3 regions of the Pedobacter sp. PACM 27299 genome follow, and region 3 is predicted to be linked to each of the others. Evidence: riboswitches for the same ligand, from Rfam matches in the RefSeq annotation. Region 3 holds a riboswitch; each other region holds the start of a gene.

Region 1 (7,070 bases), 1.4 Mb from region 3:
AATTCATGAGCAAATCATCGATACTCACATCGGGATTTAATAGGTAATCGGTGATGCCAATTTTTGAATTTAAATGAAGCTTCTGCAGCAACTGAGGCTCGCGCATATCAAACTCCAATAATACCACCCGTTTATTTACGGAAGCTAAAGTGAGGCCTAGATTGATAGAGAAGAATGTTTTGCCTTCGGATTTCATACAGGAAGTAATCAGCATGACCTGATCAGGCATCCCATTGTTCATGAAGTTAAGGTTACTTCTAATGTACCTGAATAATTCAGTAATGGTAGACCTGCTACTGTGGTCTATCATAGCTGCTTCATTTTTGCTGACATGGTTTAATACGCCTAAAACAGGTACGCCAGTCAGCAGTTGGATGTCTTTTACGTCTCGTACTTTATTATTGAATAATGACCTGCCGTAGATAAAGGCAGCAGGAATAAGCAGGCCGGCAAAGCTGGCACACAGGTAAATCAATTCCTTTTTTGGAGTTACTGGTACACTATTATACGCTGGTTTATCGATGATTTGAGAAGTTGGGACTGTGGCGGATAAGGAAAGCGTAGTTTCTTCTCTTTTTTGTAATAAATACCTATATAATCCTGATTTTACGCTTTGCTCTCTGGTTCTTTCCAATAGCCCACGCTCTACTGCAGGTACCGCACGAACTTTAGAGTTAAATCTTGAGCTCATGGCCTGCTGATTGTTTCTTTCAATTTGTAAGCCTCTCTTGATGTTCTGCAGGTTTTCTTGAATGTTCGATTTTAAACTCACTAATTGTGCAGTCAGGTTCTGTACTAAAGGATTGCTTTCCTCAGAACTCCTCAGCATTTTTGCCCTTTCCTGCTGGGTCGCATTATACTTCGCTGTTAAGTCATTTAAAGTCGCATTATTGATGTTTAATGCGCTAGGGACAACATTTAGGTTGTTGTTTTGAAGGTATTTTTCCAGGGAGGACAGGACGTTAAGCTGGGTGTTTGTAGAAGATAGCATTTGTCCGTATTCTCCGGATTTATTTACATTGACAACTGCATCAGCATTGACATCGGTCACCATGTTTTCCTGTTTGTAATTTTCTACATCATGCTCTACACCAGTTAAATCCAGACTGAGTGCATTCAGCCTTTTGTCAATAAATTTGATGGTATTCAGGGCAATCAGGTTTTTCCTAATTACATCTTCTTCGTTGTATTTTCTGATGAGTACCGTTAGAATATCAAGGCCCCGTTGGGGGATATTGTCCGTTAAACTGATGACAATTGTGTTGGCATCTTTTACAACGGGCAGTACAATCAGGCCTGTTAAGCTGTAGGATTCTGCCATGCGATGCAGGTTTTTAAATTTCAAAACCACTGGATCGGTATAGTTTTTAAAGGCAGGGCCTTTGCTGACGATAATTTTATAGCCTGATTGCTGTACCACACTGTTGTAAGGCAATGTATACTTGTTGTTATTGTCGGTAAGGACATACTCCTGATCACTATAAGGACTTATTGTCGGTTTTTTAAGGTACCCACTTGCATTTACGCCAAGAACACTCACTTTTATCGGTACATTTTTTCCGTATAGCTCTTTGTCTTTTAAGGTGCCTTTAATGAAATAAGCAGTTTCTAAGGATAGTGATTTCAGCGTTTTATAAATCAGATCCCTGGAGCGTAAAACTTCCATTTCATTGTCTGCTTTGCGATCGCTGCGGAACATATTCAGGTCGCTAAATGCACTTTCTTTAACCTGTCCTTCGCCTTTTTGATCATCCTGAACCATTAAAGTACTGCTTACTTTATACCTTGGACTGAGTGTTTGCAGGTAGAGAAAACTAGCCCCCAGACCTATTAAAAATGCCAGGATAAAAGCGTACCAGTATTTTAAGTACTGCTGTATGTTTTCCCTTAAATTCTCCAGCGCAGAAGGGCTTTGATAAACGTTTGAGTTCATGTTTTTATAATTAAAATAGAACAGATTATCTGAGTATAACGGTTAGTAGTACAGCTGCTGCTGAAACGCAGGTAGATATGATCGGAAGTAAGGTGTTGTTTGAATTGACCTGTCTTTCTTTTGATTTGTCGGGCTCGACATAAACGATGTCATTCTGTTTTAAATGGAAATATGGGGAGTTGTAGCTGTCCTTATCATTCAGGTTTAGCCTGGTCATGTTGCGCACGCCGTCTTCTTCCCGAATAACAAGTACGTTTTCCCGTTTGCCAAAAACGGTCATGTCACCGGCCATCCCCAAGGCTTCTAATAAATTAATTTGCTCACCGGGAACGTTTAATGAAGCCGGATGATTTACCTCTCCAATCACTGTAATTTTGAAATTGACAAGTTGGAGATCCACATAAGGATCCTTGATCTGTTTCCTTAATACCTGGGTAATTAAAGCCTGTGCTTCTTCTAAACTTAAGCCTTCGACTTTTACTTCGCCAATCAGTGGTAGATTGATGTTTCCAGCATTGTTAATCCTGAACCCCCCTTTACTGTTTATAGGGGTATTGCTATTGTTGGCATTTGCACTTGCAAATAATACATTGTACTCTGTATTTAAGCTGGTTAGAGAGATACTCAGCTGGTCGTTCTTTTGCAGCTTTAACTGTGCTGCACTTTGAATAATATCATTGGAGCCCTTAGGAAGGTTGCTGAAATAGACTAGATTTCTTTGTGGAGCACAACTGAAAAAAATCAGTGAAATGAACAAAGTAAACGTTAAATTTTTCATTTTGATGGAGGTTAAATGAATTAACTACTTGATATCCCCGGAATTCTTAGAATAAAGTTAGATAAATAAAAAACCATAAAAAGAGTAGTTGTTCAAGTTGTGTTTTAAATTGTGAACCTGCACACATTTAATTTACGAAACTGCGCAAATGGGAGGATGAATTATACAAATTAGTGATAAATGCTAGCGATATTTTTACAGTTACTTTGCAGCTCTTGAACCGTTAAAGTCGATAGTTGTCGGGCATTCCAAAAAAAGAAGGAGCACAGGGCGTAAAATGAAAATTATTGAGCTTTAATTCGAATGTATATCTCTGTTTTAAATTTAAACACCATTTAATTTAAACATTAAGGATCCGATGAACGTTCTATCCTGTAAAGACAAATACTTGCCAATGAAAAAGGAGATCGAAAAGTCCCGGGTTATGCCCGGTAAGAAATTTTCACTAAAAGATTACGATACTGCTTATACAGGTGACCGGGAAAAGGAAGCCGGAAAGGAGGAATTGGATCTGACGAAAGAAGAGCTGAGTAAATTGCAGGAAACCCTGTATGCTGCAGATTCTCATTCTATTCTTATTTTGTTCCAGGCGATGGATGCCGCAGGGAAAGATAGTGCGATTGCTCATGTGATGTCTGGATTAAATCCTCAGGGCTGTCAGGTGTATAGTTTTAAGACGCCAACTTCTGAAGAATATGACCATGATTTTCTATGGCGTCACTATAAAGCACTACCTGAAAGAGGGCGTATTGGCATTCACAATAGGTCGCATTATGAAAACGTATTGGTTTGTAAAGTCCATCCTGAATATGTACTCAAAGAGAAGATCCCTGGGTATGATACGGTAAAGAAAATAGATGATAAGTTTTGGAAAAGGCGATATGAGAGCATTCGCAACTTCGAAAAGCACATCACTGATAATGGAACTGTGGTGATCAAGTTTTTCCTTTATGTCTCCAAAGATGAGCAAAAAGAAAGGTTCTTAGAGCGGATAGACAATCCGGTTAAAAACTGGAAGTTCTCTTCGGCTGACATTACAGAGCGGGAAAAATGGGACGATTATATGTCGGCATACGAACAGGCTATTGAAGAAACATCTACTGAAAAAGCACCCTGGTACATAATTCCTGCTGATAAAAAGTGGTATGCGAGGTTATTGATCAGCCAGATTTTAGAACAGCATCTGAAAGATATGGACTTGAAATTTCCTGTACTTGATGAGGATGAAATGGCGAAACTAGAAGAAATACAAAGGTGCTTACTACTCGGCGGCTAAAATCTTTCGCCCCGAAGAGGGGCGAAATTTTCTAAGCCTCCTGCTAGCAAGCTCCTTTTTCAGGCGTCTGCAGCCCATCAGCTATTATAACAAGGGCTAAAGTTTGTTCTTCGCTGGATTATTGAGTACATTTGCCACGCTTTTGGTTCCTGGTGATTTTTACCTGGATTAAAAGGGAATACGGTGTAAATCCGTAACTGTCCCGCAGCTGTAAGCTCTATAACGGTATTCAAATCGAAGCCACTTTTTTTTACTCTATGTAGGGTTTGAATTGGGAAGGCAGGATCACCGGGAGTAAGTCAGAAGACCTGCCATAAGTATAATATTTCATAGCTTTCGGGGATTGAAGCTTGGAGTGAGTGCTTGTTTACTGTATTTCATTTCCTTGATCTAACTGTTTGCTGTGGGTAAATGACTCACAACAAAAATGAGAAGAAACAAATTTGCCGGTTTGGGCATCAAAGCTTGTTTTTTTACTATTCTAGCCTTTACAGGGCTCGGAGGAGTTATGCCTTTAAATTTGCAGGCACAGACTCAGCCAGTTAAACCAGAAAGTCGTCGGGATAGCTCAGGCCAACAGGATTCCCTGGAAAAAGTCAATGCTTTGAAAGAAGTGCAGATTAAGACCATAAAACTTAGCAGGCGACAAACGTCTTCTACTCCTTTACAAATTCTTTCTGGTGCAGAGCTGGAAAAGCTAAATAGCCTTTCCGTAGCCGATGCAGTGCGTTATTTCTCTGGGGTACAGCTTAAAGACTACGGTGGAATTGGCGGATTAAAGACCATCAATGTTCGTAGTATGGGGAGTAACCATACTGCAGTGTTTTACGATGGTGTACAATTGGGAAATGCGCAAAATGGACAGGTAGACCTGGGTAAGTTTTCATTAGATAACATTGAAGAGATAGAATTGTATAACGGACAGAAGAGCAGCATTCTTCAGTCTGCTAAAAGCTTTGCTTCGGCAAGCTCTTTATACCTGAAAGCCAGGCAGCCAAATTTCGAAGCCGGCAGGAGTAATCGTCTTAAAGCTGCTTTCAGAACAGGCTCATTTGGTTTGGTAAATCCTTCTATATTGTGGCAGAGTAAATTGAGCGAGCATACTTATAGCACAGTTAGTGCAGAATTGAAAAAAGCAAACGGTCGTTACAAATACCGCATTACGAACGGTGTTTATGATACTACAGCAGTTCGTACGGATGGGGATGTAGAAGCGATGCGACTGGAACTTGGTTTAAATGGCATCTTGTCCGACAGTAGTAAATGGAATGTTAAGCTATATGGTTACAAAGACAATCAGGGTTTACCTGGCGCCATTGTAGCCAACGTTTTTCACTTTGCACAGCGCATGTGGAACCGCAATTTCTTTGCGCAATCTGCTTATGAAAAGAACATCGGGAAATACAGCCTGGTCGCTTCAGCCAAATATTCAAATGATTACATGCGTTTCCTGAATCCGGATATTGTAAAAACCACAGGTTTTCTAGACAATACCTACCATCAGCAGGAACTCTATCTCTCTTTAGCGAATAAGCTGAATATTAATAAATTCTGGGATGTGGTCTGGTCTGCTGATTACCAGTTGAATGATATGAATGCCAATCTGGACCTCTTTGCTTATCCCACAAGATATACTTTGCTGAATGCCGTAGCTACCCAATTTCATTTCGACAGGCTGGATATTCAGGCAAATCTATTGAGTACCCTGCTGAAGGATAAAGTAGAATCTGGTCCTGCAGCAGGAAGTAAAAATGAATTGACCCCTACAGTAATGGTATCCTGGCAACCTTTTAATCAAAAGGAATTCAGAATCCGATCTTTTTACAAGAGCATTTTCCGGATGCCTACCTTTAACGATCTTTATTATACTTTTTACCAGTTTACGGTACTGCGTCCGGAATATACCAAACAATATGACCTCGGTTTTACTTATATCAAAGGTTATGAGCATCGCGCGCTTAAACAATTTTCTATCCAGGCTGATGCTTACTTTAATCAGGTGAAAGATAAGATTGTGGCCGTTCCGGGAACCTCACAGGCCATGTGGAGTATGAGAAACTTAGGAAAAGTAGAAATAAAAGGAATGGATGTCAATGTTCAGTCCGCCTGGGAATTGGCTGATGCCCTTAATTTAAGTCTGGGGCTTACCTATACTTATCAGCAGGCGATTGATGCTGATCCAATATCTACGACTTATAAAGATCAGATCCCTTACACCCCTAAACATAGCGGCACCTTTTTAGCAGGGGCTTCCTACAAGAAATTTGCCCTGAATTATAGCTACCTCTATACAGGTGAACGTTACGACCAGAGCGCCAATATTCCTAAAAATTACGTACAGCCCTTTTATACCCATGATCTGGCCCTGCATTACCATACGCAAATCCAAAAACGGAAATTAAGGCTGACAGGGGAGGTTAATAACCTCCTAAATCAGGCTTATGCAGTCATCACAAATTATCCGATGCCAGGCCGCTCTTACCGATTCAGTTTAACCTATGAATATTAAAATATGAATAGCATGAAAATCCATAGAAATTCTGCTTTGATCCTATTGATCTTGCTGAGCCTATATATAAGTGCCTGCCGCAAGGATGCACAGGTCATTCCTGAAGAGCAGGATCGTGTATTGCCAGCTGATCCTTCGCGCCAGCTGCAAGGCTTTTACCTGGTAAATGAAGGAAATATGGGCATGAATAAAGCCTCCCTGGATTATATGGATTTTTCTACCGGAATCTACAGAAGGAACATTTACAATCAGCAGAATCCCGCACAAATCAATGGCCTCGGAGATGTAGGTAATGACATTGCGATCTATGGATCTAAGTTATATGTAGTAGTCAATGCTTCTAATAAAGTAGAAGTGATGGATGCTAAAACAGGCAAACGCATTAAACAAATTAACGTGACGAATGCACGCTACATCACTTTTAGTGCTGGGAAAGCTTATGTAAGTGCTTACCTCGGAAAAATAGGCGTTCCTAACGCGCCAAATGGAGTGGTCATACAAATCGATACCACCTCGCTTACAGAAGAAAAACGTGTTGAAGTAGGCAGGCAACCTGAAGAAATGGCGGTTGTAG
Region 2 (7,070 bases), 690 kb from region 3:
GGCATCCGTCCCATAGGAATGATCAATATGCTGATTTGCAAAATTATAGCGCTGTACGGCCATGTTTTCCCTTGCTAAAAAAGCAGTGGTGTATTGATTTCCTTTTGTACGGTTGCCATTGCTGTTAAATTGACCTGAAATTAATTGCAGAGAATCAATTTCATAGCTGAGCTCCGTTCCAAAATAGCCGTTACGCTGATCTGAGGTACTGAATCCATGTTGCTGAAGACTGGATAAACTTTGATCTGAACTTGTTCTGTTGTTTTGGAAACTGGTTGCTGGACTGTGAGAAATACCTGCTCCTGCAAAGGCGGAGATTCCAAATCGCCCCAATTTAGCCGTAAATGAGCCACCGGCGCCTGGCCCGCCAACTGGTCCGCTGCCATTCAAATTCAAACTGCCTTTGTAGCCATCACTTAGTTTTTTATTGGTGATGATGTTGATGATGCCTGCAAGACCTTCTGCATCATATTTTGAAGGAGGAGTAGTGATCACTTCGATTTTTTGAATGGTAGCGGCAGGCATACTACTGAGTATGGCGCTGAGGTTGCCATTTACGATACTGGAAGGTTTGCCATTGATCAGTACCTGATAGCTCGAGTTTCCCTTCAATAAGACCCGGTCGCTGCCATCTAAGGAGAGGAAAGGGATTTTATGGATCATGCCAAGGACGCTGCTGCCTTTGCTTTCCGGATCAGCCTGCAAATCATAAATAATGCGGTCTGGCTGATGCTGTATGATCGGCCTCTCCGAAATAATAGCCACATCTTTTAAAGAATTGACCTGCGGTTGCAACAAGATGGTACCCAGTTGACTTCCCTTGTTTAAAACGGCGATATGAAGGATTTTTTGCTGATAACCAATTGCGGTAATGCTGATCCAGTAAGACTTTTCTTGTAATGCTGGAAAGGTAAATGTCCCGCTATCTTTTGTAACCAATGCCTTTAGTTGTTCATTTTTATCATTCTTCAACCTGATGGTGATCAACGACAGTGGCTGCCGACTAATCGAATCTACTATTTTGCCAGAAAGCGGGTAAGTATTGGGGCTGTTTTGAGCAACTGCAGTTTTATGCACCATTAAAAGTATGCCGATGAGGAGAATTGTAAAGACTGGCTGGAGTTTGGTTTTCATGGTGGTAGGTAGATTTGTATGGTTTCTAAAGGTGAAAATTAGGGCATGCCAATCCCTTATCGTGCTGATACACAATTCAGGAGGTAGTTGAAAAAATTTGAATGGTTGGGCTAGGCCTTAAGGCTGCTTTCTGTTTTTTGCCTGTATGATTAAATAATAGGTCAAAAAGCCAATCGCAATAAAGATGCTGAGCACCCCATAAGGCAATGGAGAATCTACCGCACTAAAAGGTAAATATTCCAGAACAATAAGGCCAAACCCAGTAAAAAACAGAATCAATCCCCATTTTAAAGCTGCTGTACTATAATTGCCCAGTGCTGATAAGATTTTGACAGTAGATTCATTGATCGGCCCTGCTTCAAGGATTCTCTTTTTTAGCCTGTAATTCAGCACGGCAATGATTAGAACTGCAATAATGATAAAAAACAGAATGACGATTATAAATGGAAGTAGCTGTTTCATGATAATGTTTTGATAGTGATTTGATACAGTAGTCAATAAAAGAGATGATGTGGTTGCAAGTATTTTTTATTAATTTTTGCAACCGTATACTACAAACGGCTGACTACTGTCATATGCTCGACGATAAGGAAATTGTATCCAGGATAATGAAGGAAGATTTCCATGCTTTTGAGCAACTGGTCAAAGCGCATAAAAAACTGGTATTCTTTGTGATTAATCGCCTTGTATATGGCCTACAGGACAAAGAAGATATTTGTCAGGAAGTTTTTATTAAGGTATATAAAAGTCTGCCGCATTTTAAATTTGAATCTAAACTATCTACCTGGATTGCTCGTATCGCCTATTTAACCGCCGTCAACTATATTAAGAAGTATAAAAAAGGGTTCGAATCGGAATATCCTGATCATATTGACCAGTACCATTTTACAGAAGAAACTCCGGAACTGGTCTTCAGTAAAAAGAATATCTCGGAGTACATCAACCAGCTGATTGCTCAAATGCCTTTACCATACCGAACTGCTATCACTTTATATCATCTGAATGAATTCAGCTGTAAGGAGATTGAACAGATTACCGGTACGCCTGAAGGAACCGTAAAAAGCAATTTGTTCCGGGCAAGAAAACTGCTGAAAGAAAAAATAGAGAAAGATTTTAAAAACGAACCATTATGAAAGAACTGAATGAGGAGGAGATACAACGCTTACTAGAAGAAAATCTCCATTTTCCTGTGGAATTATCCGGCGATGAAGAAAATAAAAATCTGGAAAAATATCGTTTTCTGTTTGAGCAATTGAAAGAGGAACCGAAAGAGGGCTTACCTTTTGGTTTCGCTGTAAGCGTCAAAAAACGCTTACAGGCACAACTGAATCGTAAAAAAGACGCTAAGTTTTACCTGGCTACTTTTGTGGCGCTCAGCCTCAGCTTTGCTTTGTTTTACACTTTACTGCAAATTATTAATGGAAATGCTGCCGATCAATTCATTGCAGTGCTACTGAAATTTAAGTGGGCAATTGTAATGGGCACGCTGGTGTTTTTAAGCATTCTATATTTAGACCAGAAATTAGTCAAAGAACGCATGGAGTAGTTGTTTTGGACGCTGTTTTGGCCGCATAAAGATTCAGCTGCTAGATTATTCAGTTAGATTTATATCTTTGCGGCGCTTTTGGTTTCCGGAATACACCCGGAATTAAAAGGGAATCTGGTGTAAATCCAGAACTGTCCCGCAGCTGTAAGCTCCTTAACCGAGGTACGATTTAAAGTCACTGTTATTCACGTAATGGGAAGACCATACTTAGGGGAGCAAGTCAGAAGACCTGCCTTTAGCATTTATGATTCATAGCTTTCGGGGATTGAAGCTGGAATGAGGATACTCTATTTTTAGGGTACCCATGTTCTTTTTATTCCGTTTGCTGTGGTTTAAAGCAGAAGATGAATATAAAACAAACCATAGTAGCAATGTTTTGCCTGGGAATACTTGCCGTATCCTGCAAAAAAGAAGAAACAGAAATCGCCAGATTAACCTATCAGGCGGAGAGCGACAGTCTGATGACCGTTAAGGCAGGGAAGGAGTTGATCCTTGCACCTCAAATCATAGGTAAAACCAGCCGATATCAATGGGTAGAGAATGGAAAGGATGTCGCGAGTACCGCAACTTATACCTTTAAAAAAGCTGAACCAGGAATTTACAATATCGAGTTTACGGTAGAGAATGATAAAGGTAAAACTTCCCTTAATTATCGTGTAAAAGTGCTTGGTCCTTACGGCGATGGAGTTTTACTGTTAAGTTATACCGATGAAACTGGCTTTGGGAATTCTAGTTTATCACACATCGATGAAGATGGAACCATTCAGCTGAACATTTTTTCAAAGGCTAACCCTGGTGCTGCTTTATCCCCGGAAGCAAACAGCTTATATTACTTCAATAATCAATACTACATCACCTCTTCTTCAGGACCAAATTTCCTGAGCGTTGTAGATGCACAAACTATGAAGTTAAACTATGTAGTTAATAAATCTGCTGCGAGCGAAGTGACTTATTTTGCCACAACAGACGGAAAAACAGGTTATGTAAATGTAACCAATCGTAGGAAATCAGGTCTGTACACAGTTGATCTCACCAATAAAAGTATTAGCTCAACGATTCTGGAAGGAAGCAAGGAAGTATCGCTGGTACCCATCAATACAGTGAATCAGACCATTGTTACTGGAGCCGGTAAACAGCTGATAAAAGTAGAAGGCGGCAAAGTTGTGGTATTGAATAGCTATAAAGAAAATGTGGCTGGAGTAGTCAGAAGTGGCGATAACAGCTATTGGGTAGGCGTTCAGGGAAGTACGGCTAACAAAGCCAAATTCGTCAAGCTAGACAAAAGCAATAAAGGAGTAGACTCCGTGGAACTGTCCGCTAATTTCAAAGTTCCTGCAAATGGCATCCTGACCTCAGGTGGAAAAGACGAATATTTGTACTGGCAGGAAACCTCCAGAGGTGTAATCTGCAGATTTAATACGCGTACTAAAACAGCAGAGGAATTTGTAGATCATGCAAATGCTGGGATCATATTTGCCACGAGCTGGAAAGTCAACCCTAAAAATGGAGAACTTTATGTCGCTGATAGCCCGGAGATATTCTCTGGAGGTGAACCATTCAGTAATCTTTTCATTTTTGATAAAACCGGAAAGCTTAGGAAAGAAGTGAAGAAAGCAGGGTATCAGATTACCGATATTGTTTTCCCACAATAGCTATAGATAATAATTAAATAGAATAGCCCTAGCTTATACGCTGGGGCTTTTTTTTTATAAATAATTACAGGAAGAGATCAGCATTAGGAAATACTGATTATATAAAAAAAGAGCCGAATTATATAAATTTAAATGACGTGTTTGGGCTAGGTTTGTCTCTTCATGAAATCTAAACTGCTTCTGTTTTAGTGCTGAAAAACATATTAACAAGCATTTTGTTGATCTTCTAATATTAATCTTATGATCCTATAATGATGAAGCATACTTACCAAATCACTGGAATGACCTGCGATGGTTGTCGAACGAAAGTTGAAAACGCCTTAAATGGAATTGATGGGGTATCAGCAACAGTAACTCTGGAGCCCGCAGCAGCAGTCATAACGATGGATACGCATATTCCAACTGAAAAGTTGCAGGATGCATTATCGGCTACAGGAAATTATAAGATTGAAATGGCAGTGCATCATTGGCCTGCTCGTAAGGAACATGTACATCAGGAGCATGAACATCAGGCAGCTCATGTATCCTTGGCGCATAAAGTTAATCAGGCAGGTGGCGTATATTATTGCCCGATGCATTGTGAAGGAGAGAAGACTTATGACCAACCTGGCAGTTGTCCGGTCTGTGGAATGGATCTTTTAAAACAGCCAATCGTACAAAAGGCCTCGCAATTTACCTGTCCAATGCATCCGGAAATCATTCGGGATCAACCTGGGGCATGCCCAATATGCGGGATGGACCTGGTGCCAACTGGATTGGATGTTGAAGCAGAAGACCATACTTACGAAGACTTATTACGTAAATTTAAGATAGCTGCGATATTCACCGTTCCCATTTTCATCATCGCCATGACTGAAATGGTGCCTAATAACCCATTATTTAAACTAATGGACCTTAAATATTGGAACTGGGTTCAATTCGCGTTTTCTTTACCAGTGGTATTCTATACCGCCTGGATGTTCTTTGAACGCGCCTGGAGATCAATTGTGAGCTGGAAGCTAAATATGTTTACCCTGATTGGAATTGGGGCAGGAGTGGCATGGGGCTTTAGTATCGTCGCCATGCTTTTCCCGGATATCTTTCCAGACCAGTTTAAAACCCATCATGGAACAGTTTACGTCTATTTTGAAGCGGCCACAGTAATCCTGACTTTAGTATTGCTAGGGCAGCTTCTGGAAGCTAGAGCACACGGAAAAACGAATACAGCCATCAAAGAACTTTTAAAATTGGCGCCCAACACGGCGACAAAAATTGTGGATGGAAAAGAGCTGATGGTATCCATTGATGACATTCAAAAAGGAGATCTGCTGCGTGTGAAACCTGGAGAAAAGATTCCTGTTGATGGCAGTATCAAAACCGGCGAAGTGACTATTGATGAATCCATGATCACCGGTGAACCTGTACCGGTAGAGAAAAGTCCTGGCGACAAAGTGAGTTCAGGAACGATCAATGGCAATAAGACCTTTGTGATGCTGGCCGAAAAAGTAGGCTCTGAAACATTGCTTTCTCAAATCATAGAAATGGTCAATTCTGCGAGTCGCTCGAAAGCACCCATCCAAAAGTTAGCCGATGAAATCTCTGGTTATTTTGTGCCGGTTGTAGTATTGATTGCGATCGCAACATTCGTGGTCTGGGCTATTTATGGGCCTGATCCCGCCTATGTATACGCTTTCGTAAATGCGATTGCCGTGCTGATTATCGCTTGTCCATGTGCCCTCGGCTTGGCTACGCCGATGTCTGTAATGGTGGGAGTAGGAAAGGGTGCCCAGTCTGGTATCCTCATTAAGAATGCAGAGTCTTTGGAGAAAATGAATAAGATTGATGTAGTCATCATTGATAAAACAGGAACAGTAACGGAAGGAAAACCATCTGTTGAAAAAGTAAGCAGCGTCCAGCCCGATTTCAGCGAAAAAGATATTTTAGAAAGAATAGTTGCATTGAATAGCAGCAGTGAGCATCCACTGGCGGCAGCAACACTTCGTTATGGCGAAGAAAAGAAAGTCGCCGTACAGTCTATATCAGATTTTGAAGCCGTAACAGGTAAAGGAGTTATTGGGAAACTCGGAACTGAGGATCTTGCCTTAGGCAATCAGAAGTTAATGGAGCATGTAGGTGCTGAAATCTCTGCAGAGATTAATGAACACGTGAAGTCTGCCCAAAAACTGGGCAAAACAGTTTCCTACTTATCGGTAGGGAAGTTTGCGGTAGGTTTCGTTGTCATTTCTGATAAGATCAAAGAAACCAGTGCAGCCGCAATCCGTAAATTACAGGAGGAGGGATTGCAGGTTTTAATGTTTACCGGAGATAACGAAGATACTGCAAAAGCAGTAAGTCAGACCTTAAATCTGGATGGTTTTAAAGCGCAGATGCTGCCAGAAGACAAGTTAAATGAAATCAAGAAACTACAAGCTGCGGGTAAAATGGTAGCCATGGCTGGCGACGGGATTAATGATGCGCCTGCATTATCGCAGGCTGATATCGGGATTGCAATGGGTACAGGAACAGATGTAGCGATTCAGAGCGCCGCAATTACCTTAGTAAAGGGCGATTTGAATGGAATTGCCAAAGCCAGATTACTGAGTCATAAAGTAATGGGAAATATTAAAGGAAATCTATTCTTTGCCTTGGGCTACAATGTACTGGGAATTCCGGTAGCAGCAGGCCTTCTATACCCGTTTTTTGGAATCTTACTTTCTCCAATGATCGCAGCATTGGCCATGAGCTTTAGCTCTGTTTCC
Region 3 (7,070 bases):
AGATGTCCGGCTATATTGACCACAGACGCAATTCCTTTTCCCCGCACCTGACCCATATTCGTCATCATCCAACGGAATAAATTCCCTGTAGGTGCCGCCAGGATTTTGTCTTTTGTATGGGTATAATAAGCATCCGCCTGAAGTGAAAACTTGTCTAAAAACCCTTTTCCTACCGGCAGATTATAGGTAAAACCGACATCATACTGATTCATATATTCAGGCTTCAAAGTACTGGAACCCACCATCGTATAATACAAATCATTAAAAGTCGGCATCCTGAAGATGCGCTTGGCAAATGCCCTTAAATTGAAATCATAGGCTTTAAATGGTTTATACCCTAAAAATAATGCAGGTGTAAATTCTGTTTTATCAGGTGCCTTTGCATTGTAACGCACTTCTTCTTTCACATGCGTGCCCAATACATTGCCCATCACTTTAAATTCTCCAACTTTGAATGAACTGGCCAGGGAAACCAATGCTGTATAGCGCTGAGGATAGGAAAATTGTGTCTGGATTCCTTTTCTGATGGCGTCCAGCCTGTTGTACTGTAAATCTGTAGCCAGCGAGATATCCCAGTCAGGTAATATACTGTACATGTTTACTGCCGAAAAGTACAGCTCCTGCTGGTGGTAACTATCGTCTGATTGTGCCCCCTCAGTTACGGTTTCCCCCAATAGGCTGGTCGTATCTCTGGCCAGATAATGCGTACGATCGTCGGCATACTTTACCCTGACCTGGAATTTATATTTTGAACTCAGCTGTTTTACAAGAAAAGCCTGAGCGAAAAAATTCTTATCATTTTGTCGGAATCCATCTGCGAACTTGTTTTCTACAATAGCTCCCGGTGCGCCCCTTCTGGAATCATAATAATAAACTTTGGCATCCCAGGAACCATTATTCAGTTTTCCATAAAGTCCGGTCTCAATTCTTAAGGCCTGAATGTCACTGTTCCTGCGGATCGCTGTAGTATCGTAAGCCAGCGTTCCATCCTGGTTATTTCTTTTATAACGGAATTGATATTGACCGTTGGATTTGATGTACTCAGAGCTGAGGCTCATGCTCACCTTATCTGTTAACCGCTGTTCCCACCTAAAAGAAGGATCATGATAATTGATCGACATGGTTTTATAGCGCAGCAATAGATTTGAGCTTCTATTCTTCTCAAAAACCGGTCGTTTTGTTCTCATGTAAATGGCAGAAGCAGCAGCGAAATCCCTGGCCGACTGGAAGATCTCACTCTTTTGTCCATTGTACAAGGTTAAAGCTTCCATATCGTCCAGGGAATACTTCCCTAAATCCGTCACGCCATTCTGCGCATTACCCAGCTGGATGCCATCATAAAAAACACCCACATGGTGCGTCCCCATATTGCGAACATCCACCGTTTTTAAACCGCCAAGTCCACCATAATCTTTAATTTGAACTCCGGCAAAATACCGAAGCGCATCAGCAACCGTATGACTGGACAAGTTTTCTAATTGTTTTCCGGAAAGGCTTTGGACTGGGATGACTTCCTGGAAAGGCTTCGCTTTTATCGTGACACCCTTGAGTACTTTTGCAGTATCAGCTGCTGCAGTATCAATAACTGTCTGGGCGGAAAGCCAAAATGGGACAACGATCAGGAAGAGGAGGAAAAGCGTTTTTTTCTTATTATACATCACAAAATTAATTGTAAAAACTCCCTGAGGTGTAATAATAAAAAACGCGAAGAACCCCAATTATAAAATAACCGGGCAATTTTCTTGTTGTTCAACTTTATTCCTCGAAAGTCTTTAACTAATTAATCTTGGCAGGTATCCTGACTCGTTCCATCTTTAAACAACCTTCCCATTTCTTATCGAAACAGTGGTAAAATACCGTCTAAAGACTCAATAGAACTTACAGTAGCGGGCCTGTTCAGGATTTACACCTGATTCCCTTTTAACTATTTTCCTTTAAAATTAGAAAAACAGACCAAAATTTTTCCTAAATATAGGATCTATTTTCATAAAAAAAACAAATGTTATTGGAAAGGGAGTTAAACACGGCTCTTGAGGTGCTAAGAAAATGGCCTTTGGAAAATTAAAATCAAGCCGAAGGCACATTTTTAATGCAATTTTAGGCCAAGGTAAGGAGATCTCGAATCCCCCCTATACCTTGGCTACTGAATTAAATCAAAGTTCAACCTGCTGAAACCACAAGCGATTATAGCGCAGTTGCTGAGTAATTCTTTGTGTCATGACTATCCCTGAACATTAGGAAATCTTCCAGGGTATATTCAGGACAAGCGCCCTCACGTGCCGTAATAAAAGCGCCTAATGAAACTGCCTGCTGCATGATTTGCTGGGCAGAAGCACCCTTTACAAATCTTTTAGACAGGAATCCAGCCAGAAAGGAATCGCCGCTGCCTACGGTATCTTTGACCTCAATCGCTATCGCCGGACATAAATAGAAGTCAGTTCCATTGGCATAAAGCGCACCTTTACTCCCTTTAGAAATGATGATCTCCCGCAAATCAAAAGTATCTTGCAAATATTGAACAGCATCGCTTTCCGTGCTGTAGCTTTTGCCTAGAAAATCTAACATCATGCGCAATTCTGCTTTATTGAACTTGGCCAATTGAGTTTTATGCAATAAATCTTTGATCACATTTACATCGTAATGAGGTGGTCGCAGGTTGATGTCAAATACATTGTAAGCACTGGCCTCCATCAATTCAAATAAGGTATTCCTCGACTTTTCATTTCTAGTCACCAAACTTCCAAAAACCAGGGCATCTGCACTGCTTAGCATTTGCTGATCTTCCGGGCGGACTTTAATGAAGTCCCAGGCCACGTTTTCTACGATCTCATAATTTGCATCATTATTTTCGTCCAAAGAAGCAATCACCGTACTAGTCGGATGCAGGGGATCAACCTGAATCCCCTCCGTTGAAATGTTCCAGTTTTTAATTTTATGCAATAACTCCTCAGCAAGTGCATCCTGCCCAACACTACTGATCATGTTGACTTCAACGCCCATTTTGAAAAGGTGATACGCCACGTTAAATGGTGCTCCTCCTGCCCTGCGCTGACCTCCGGGAAAGATATCCCAAAGCACTTCTCCAAAACAAGCTATTTTTATTTTCTTTATTTCCATTTGATGATAGATTAATTGATAAGGTCTTTAGCTCTGATCCGGGATCCAAATAAAGCATAAGATAGCATTAACAACTCACAAATTACAGTGAGTGTCCAGGTCCACCTCCAGGAGCCAAAAGCATCGGCCAGGCCTCCTTGAACAAGGGTAAATACAGCACCACCAAACACTGCAGAGATAAATACGCCGGAAGCTTTTGAGGTGTACTTATTGAGTCCTTTTATAGCCAGTGAAAAAATACAGCTCCACATGGTAGAATGTAACAGCCCGATGGCCACCAGGAACCAGAGATTTTGTGTCATCATGGCTACAATAGCCAATATTGCAGATAAAATAGCGGTGGTCGCCAGCTGTGTTTTTGCGGAAATATTGCTGAAGAAACTGGAGATCGCCCGTCCGACAAGAAATCCACCCCAGTATAAAGTAGACAGCAAGGCATGGATTCCCAGATCTACCCCGCCAATAATGATGTCTGTTTTACCAAAAAAGGTGATTGGATGGCCAGAATCCATCAGTTCAAAAGCATGGAGGTTGATGTTGGCGCCAATAGACACTTCAGTGCCTACATAAAAGAAAATCGCCAGTACGCCCAGGGCAAAATGCCTGAAGGACCAGATACTTCTTTCCAGCTTTTCGCCAGCAGCAGCCCTGGTATTGGCAATATCCGGCAGATGAAGTTTTCTGGTGATCAAGGCCACCAGCACTACACAGCCGATCAAGGCTATCAGCGGCCACATCAGTTGTTTGATTTCAATGTCGGCGATGGAAATGCCGCTAAACATCACCACCGTAACAAAAAATGGCGCAGAGGTTGTTCCGATAGAATTGATCGCCGTAGTGATGTTTAAGCGCTGTACAGGCTGGGTTCCGGGCAATTCATAAGAAGCTACGTAAGGATTAACCACCACTTGGATGACCGCCGCAGCAGTACCCATTAAATAAGAACCGAGCACAAAAATCACAAAACCATAAGGCAGCACTGCTTTTCCAAAATGCATGGCCAGGTGTGGATATTGATCGCCAAACCAGGAAGAACATAAATACATCAGCAGCCCGGAAATCATAAACAGCAGACCGCGTATGATCGTGTTTTTATAACCAATCGCATTGACCCATTTACTGGCTAAAGTGCCATTTAATAAATAGCCAAGGAAGAAAAAGAAAGAAATTAAAGTGGTAAATGTATTCTTAAAACTTCCGGCTTCTGCTAAAAAAACAAACTTTAAAGGCGCCTGTAATTGTTCATTTATTGTCGTTAAGAAACCTACAATAAAGTAGATAAAAGTAACTATTGCAAATGGCAGAATGCCATTACGAATTTTTGTTTCCATAGTTTAGAGATGAGGTCAAATGAGCCAGATAGCTTTAAGCTACAACAGATTGCAATACTGCTTTAACCCCTTTGCTTTTAATACTGGCAGCAAATTGCGTGTATAATTCCACAAATCTGGCAGCAGCTTTCAGCTGGGTACTTTTAAAGGGAGATAAGCCTAGAAAGTCAATAGGGTCATCGCTGTCGATCAGCTGTTGATCTTCTGCCGTTAACCAGGGTTCTGCAATCTGATAAGTCACACCTTTATCGTCGATCTGATATTTTAGGTAATGTCGGTAAGCAGCAAACATAAAGGACACGCGAATAGGGTCCTGATCTGCCTGGATCATTTTAATCAGGTTCGGCATCAGGTATACTGGAAATTTTGAAACCCCATCGAAACATAATCGGCTAATCTGATCACTTACGGAGCGGTTGGCAAAACGTTCCAGGAGTGTATGTTTGTATCGCTCTAAATCCTGTCCTTCAGGAGCAGGCACGTGAGGTGTGATGTCCATATCCATAAAATCACGCAGGTATTTAACGACATCTTCGTCCTGCATGGCATCGTCTACTTTACGGTAACCTTTCAGAAATGAAGGATAAGACAGCATCACATGCGCCGCATTTAAAAGACTCAGTTTCATGTTTTCAAAATCGGTTACATCATCTGTAAATTCTACGCCTACGCGCTCCCATGCTGGTCTGCCGGCAATAAAATTATCTTCTATGACCCATTGGGCAAAATCTTCACAATAGACTGGTGCCAGGTCAGCGATTCCGCTTTCCTTATTCAGTCGCTGCAGATCATCAGCAGTGGTTGCTGGCGTAATTCTATCTACCATACTATTTGGGAAGCTCACATTTGTTTCCACCCAGTTGGCCAGTTCTTTATCCTGAGCCGCAATAAACGTACTGAAAGCAGTTTTAGCCGTGTTGCCATTGTGCTGCAGGTTATCACAGGAAAGAATGGTGATGGGACCATTGCCGTTATCCCTTCTCTGACGAAGTCCTTGGGCAATAAAGCCAAAAACAGTACCCGGCAGAGCAGGGTGTTTCAGGTCATGCTGCACCTTTTCATCTTCCAAAATAAACTTGTTTGTGGTTTTATCGAGGTTATACCCTCCCTCTGTAATGGTGAGGCTGATGATTTTAATCGCGCTATCTGCAATTTTATCCAACACTGCCTCTGGATTTTCTACTGCCCAAAGCAATTCCTGTATTGCACCGATCCGATATATTTTATCCTGACCAGCTCTTCCGCATACGGTCAAGGTATAATCGAGATTTTGGGATTTCAGGTTCTTGAAAATCTTTTCGTCAGATGGCAATAAGCATACCCCGCAAATGCCCCATTTGCTTTGGTCCTGCGCTGCTAATAATTGATCCGTGTAAAAGGCCTGATGTGCACGGTGAAAGTTCCCTACACCAATATGTAAAATACCCGACTGGATAGCTTTACGCGCGTAACTGTATTGCTCTACATTCATGTTTAATCTCCTATTTGGTGAATCAAATTTATACGACTAGCTCATCGTTACCGCATTTGTGCCCAGAAATCGTTCATGGGAACGTTACCAAAATTTTGGTAACGTTCCCATTTAGGTTTGTTTTCTTAATTTTGCCCCTCTAATCCAGCTAATCCTATGAAACGTATCACCATTAAAGATCTTGCCAAACATTTATTACTCTCCACCTCGACGATTTCCAGGGCTTTATTGAATGATACAAATATCCACCCGGATACTAAAAAGAAAGTGCTGGATGCAGCGGAGCAACTTGGATACCGGCCAAATCCTACCGCATTAAACTTAAAATACGGCCGATCTAAAAATATAGGTTTTGTTGTCCCAGAAATGATCACCCCCTTTGCTTCAAAAGTCCTGAGGGGGATACAAAGCATTTTATACCCTTTAGGATATCGGATCATCATCACAGAATCCGATGAAAACCCATTGATAGAAAGAAAAAACCTCTTGCTGCTGGAAGAGTTTAATGTGGATGGCATCATCATTAACCTCTGCCATGAAAGCCATAATCATGATTTATACCAGGAAATTATGGACCGGGGAACTCCCCTTGTTTTCTTTGACCGGATTCCTGATCCTTCATTAGCTGCGTCGAAAGTAATGGTGAACGATCAGATCAAGAGCTCTCTCATGATGGAGCATTTGCTGGATACCGGGCGAAAAAGAATTGCCCATATTATGGGACCTTCCAGCATCCGGAATTCGGCGGAGCGCGCAGCTGGCTATCAAAGGATTTTGACGAAGTATGGCATTTTTGATCCTGAGCTGATGATCAAGACTGAAGGCACCACCTTTGAGCATGGTAAAATTGCAGTTCAACAGCTGTTAGACAAAAAGATCTCATTTGATGGTATTTTCGCCTTCACCGATACGCTGGCCATTGGCGCAATGAATTATCTCCTGGAACAGCACATCAAAATCCCTGAAGAAGTTGCCATTGCAAGTTTCTCAGGAACTGAATTGGCAACCATTGTACACCCTCAACTAACGAGCGTAGAACAGCCACTGGTTCAAATGGGCGAAATTGCTGCCGGCTTGATTCTAGAAAAAATCAAAGACAGCGAAGCCCTAAGCAGAACAGTGGTGATGGATGCAGCATTAATTTATAGAGC

Evidence for each region. A riboswitch is a leader RNA that binds a small molecule or an ion and turns the genes downstream of it on or off. The one in region 3 is predicted to bind cobalamin.
Region 1: linked by a shared signal. The riboswitch ahead of AQ505_RS09965 (TonB-dependent receptor plug domain-containing protein) and the one ahead of AQ505_RS15950 (TonB-dependent receptor) in region 3 are both predicted to bind cobalamin.
Region 2: linked by a shared signal. The riboswitch ahead of AQ505_RS13205 (DUF5074 domain-containing protein) and the one ahead of AQ505_RS15950 (TonB-dependent receptor) in region 3 are both predicted to bind cobalamin.

The regions. Positions count from the first base shown of each region.
Region 1 is NZ_CP012996.1:2,383,336-2,390,405, forward strand. Features, by position in the region: gene AQ505_RS09950 (GumC family protein) at 1-1,933, opposite strand, end outside; gene AQ505_RS09955 (polysaccharide biosynthesis/export family protein) at 1,959-2,711, opposite strand; gene AQ505_RS09960 (polyphosphate kinase 2 family protein) at 3,070-3,987, shown strand; cobalamin riboswitch at 4,114-4,317, shown strand; gene AQ505_RS09965 (TonB-dependent receptor plug domain-containing protein) at 4,415-6,496, shown strand; gene AQ505_RS09970 (YncE family protein) at 6,509-7,070, shown strand, end outside.
Region 2 is NZ_CP012996.1:3,129,196-3,136,265, forward strand. Features, by position in the region: gene AQ505_RS13185 (outer membrane beta-barrel family protein) at 1-1,134, opposite strand, end outside; gene AQ505_RS13190 (hypothetical protein) at 1,252-1,596, opposite strand; gene AQ505_RS13195 (RNA polymerase sigma factor) at 1,743-2,267, shown strand; gene AQ505_RS13200 (hypothetical protein) at 2,264-2,680, shown strand; cobalamin riboswitch at 2,743-2,931, shown strand; gene AQ505_RS13205 (DUF5074 domain-containing protein) at 3,025-4,332, shown strand; gene AQ505_RS13210 (heavy metal translocating P-type ATPase) at 4,587-7,070, shown strand, end outside.
Region 3 is NZ_CP012996.1:3,823,356-3,830,425, forward strand. Features, by position in the region: gene AQ505_RS15950 (TonB-dependent receptor) at 1-1,658, opposite strand, end outside; cobalamin riboswitch at 1,772-1,973, opposite strand; gene AQ505_RS15955 (carbohydrate kinase family protein) at 2,185-3,117, opposite strand; gene AQ505_RS15960 (hypothetical protein) at 3,129-4,448, opposite strand; gene AQ505_RS15965 (mannitol dehydrogenase family protein) at 4,483-5,919, opposite strand; gene AQ505_RS15970 (LacI family DNA-binding transcriptional regulator) at 6,076-7,070, shown strand, end outside.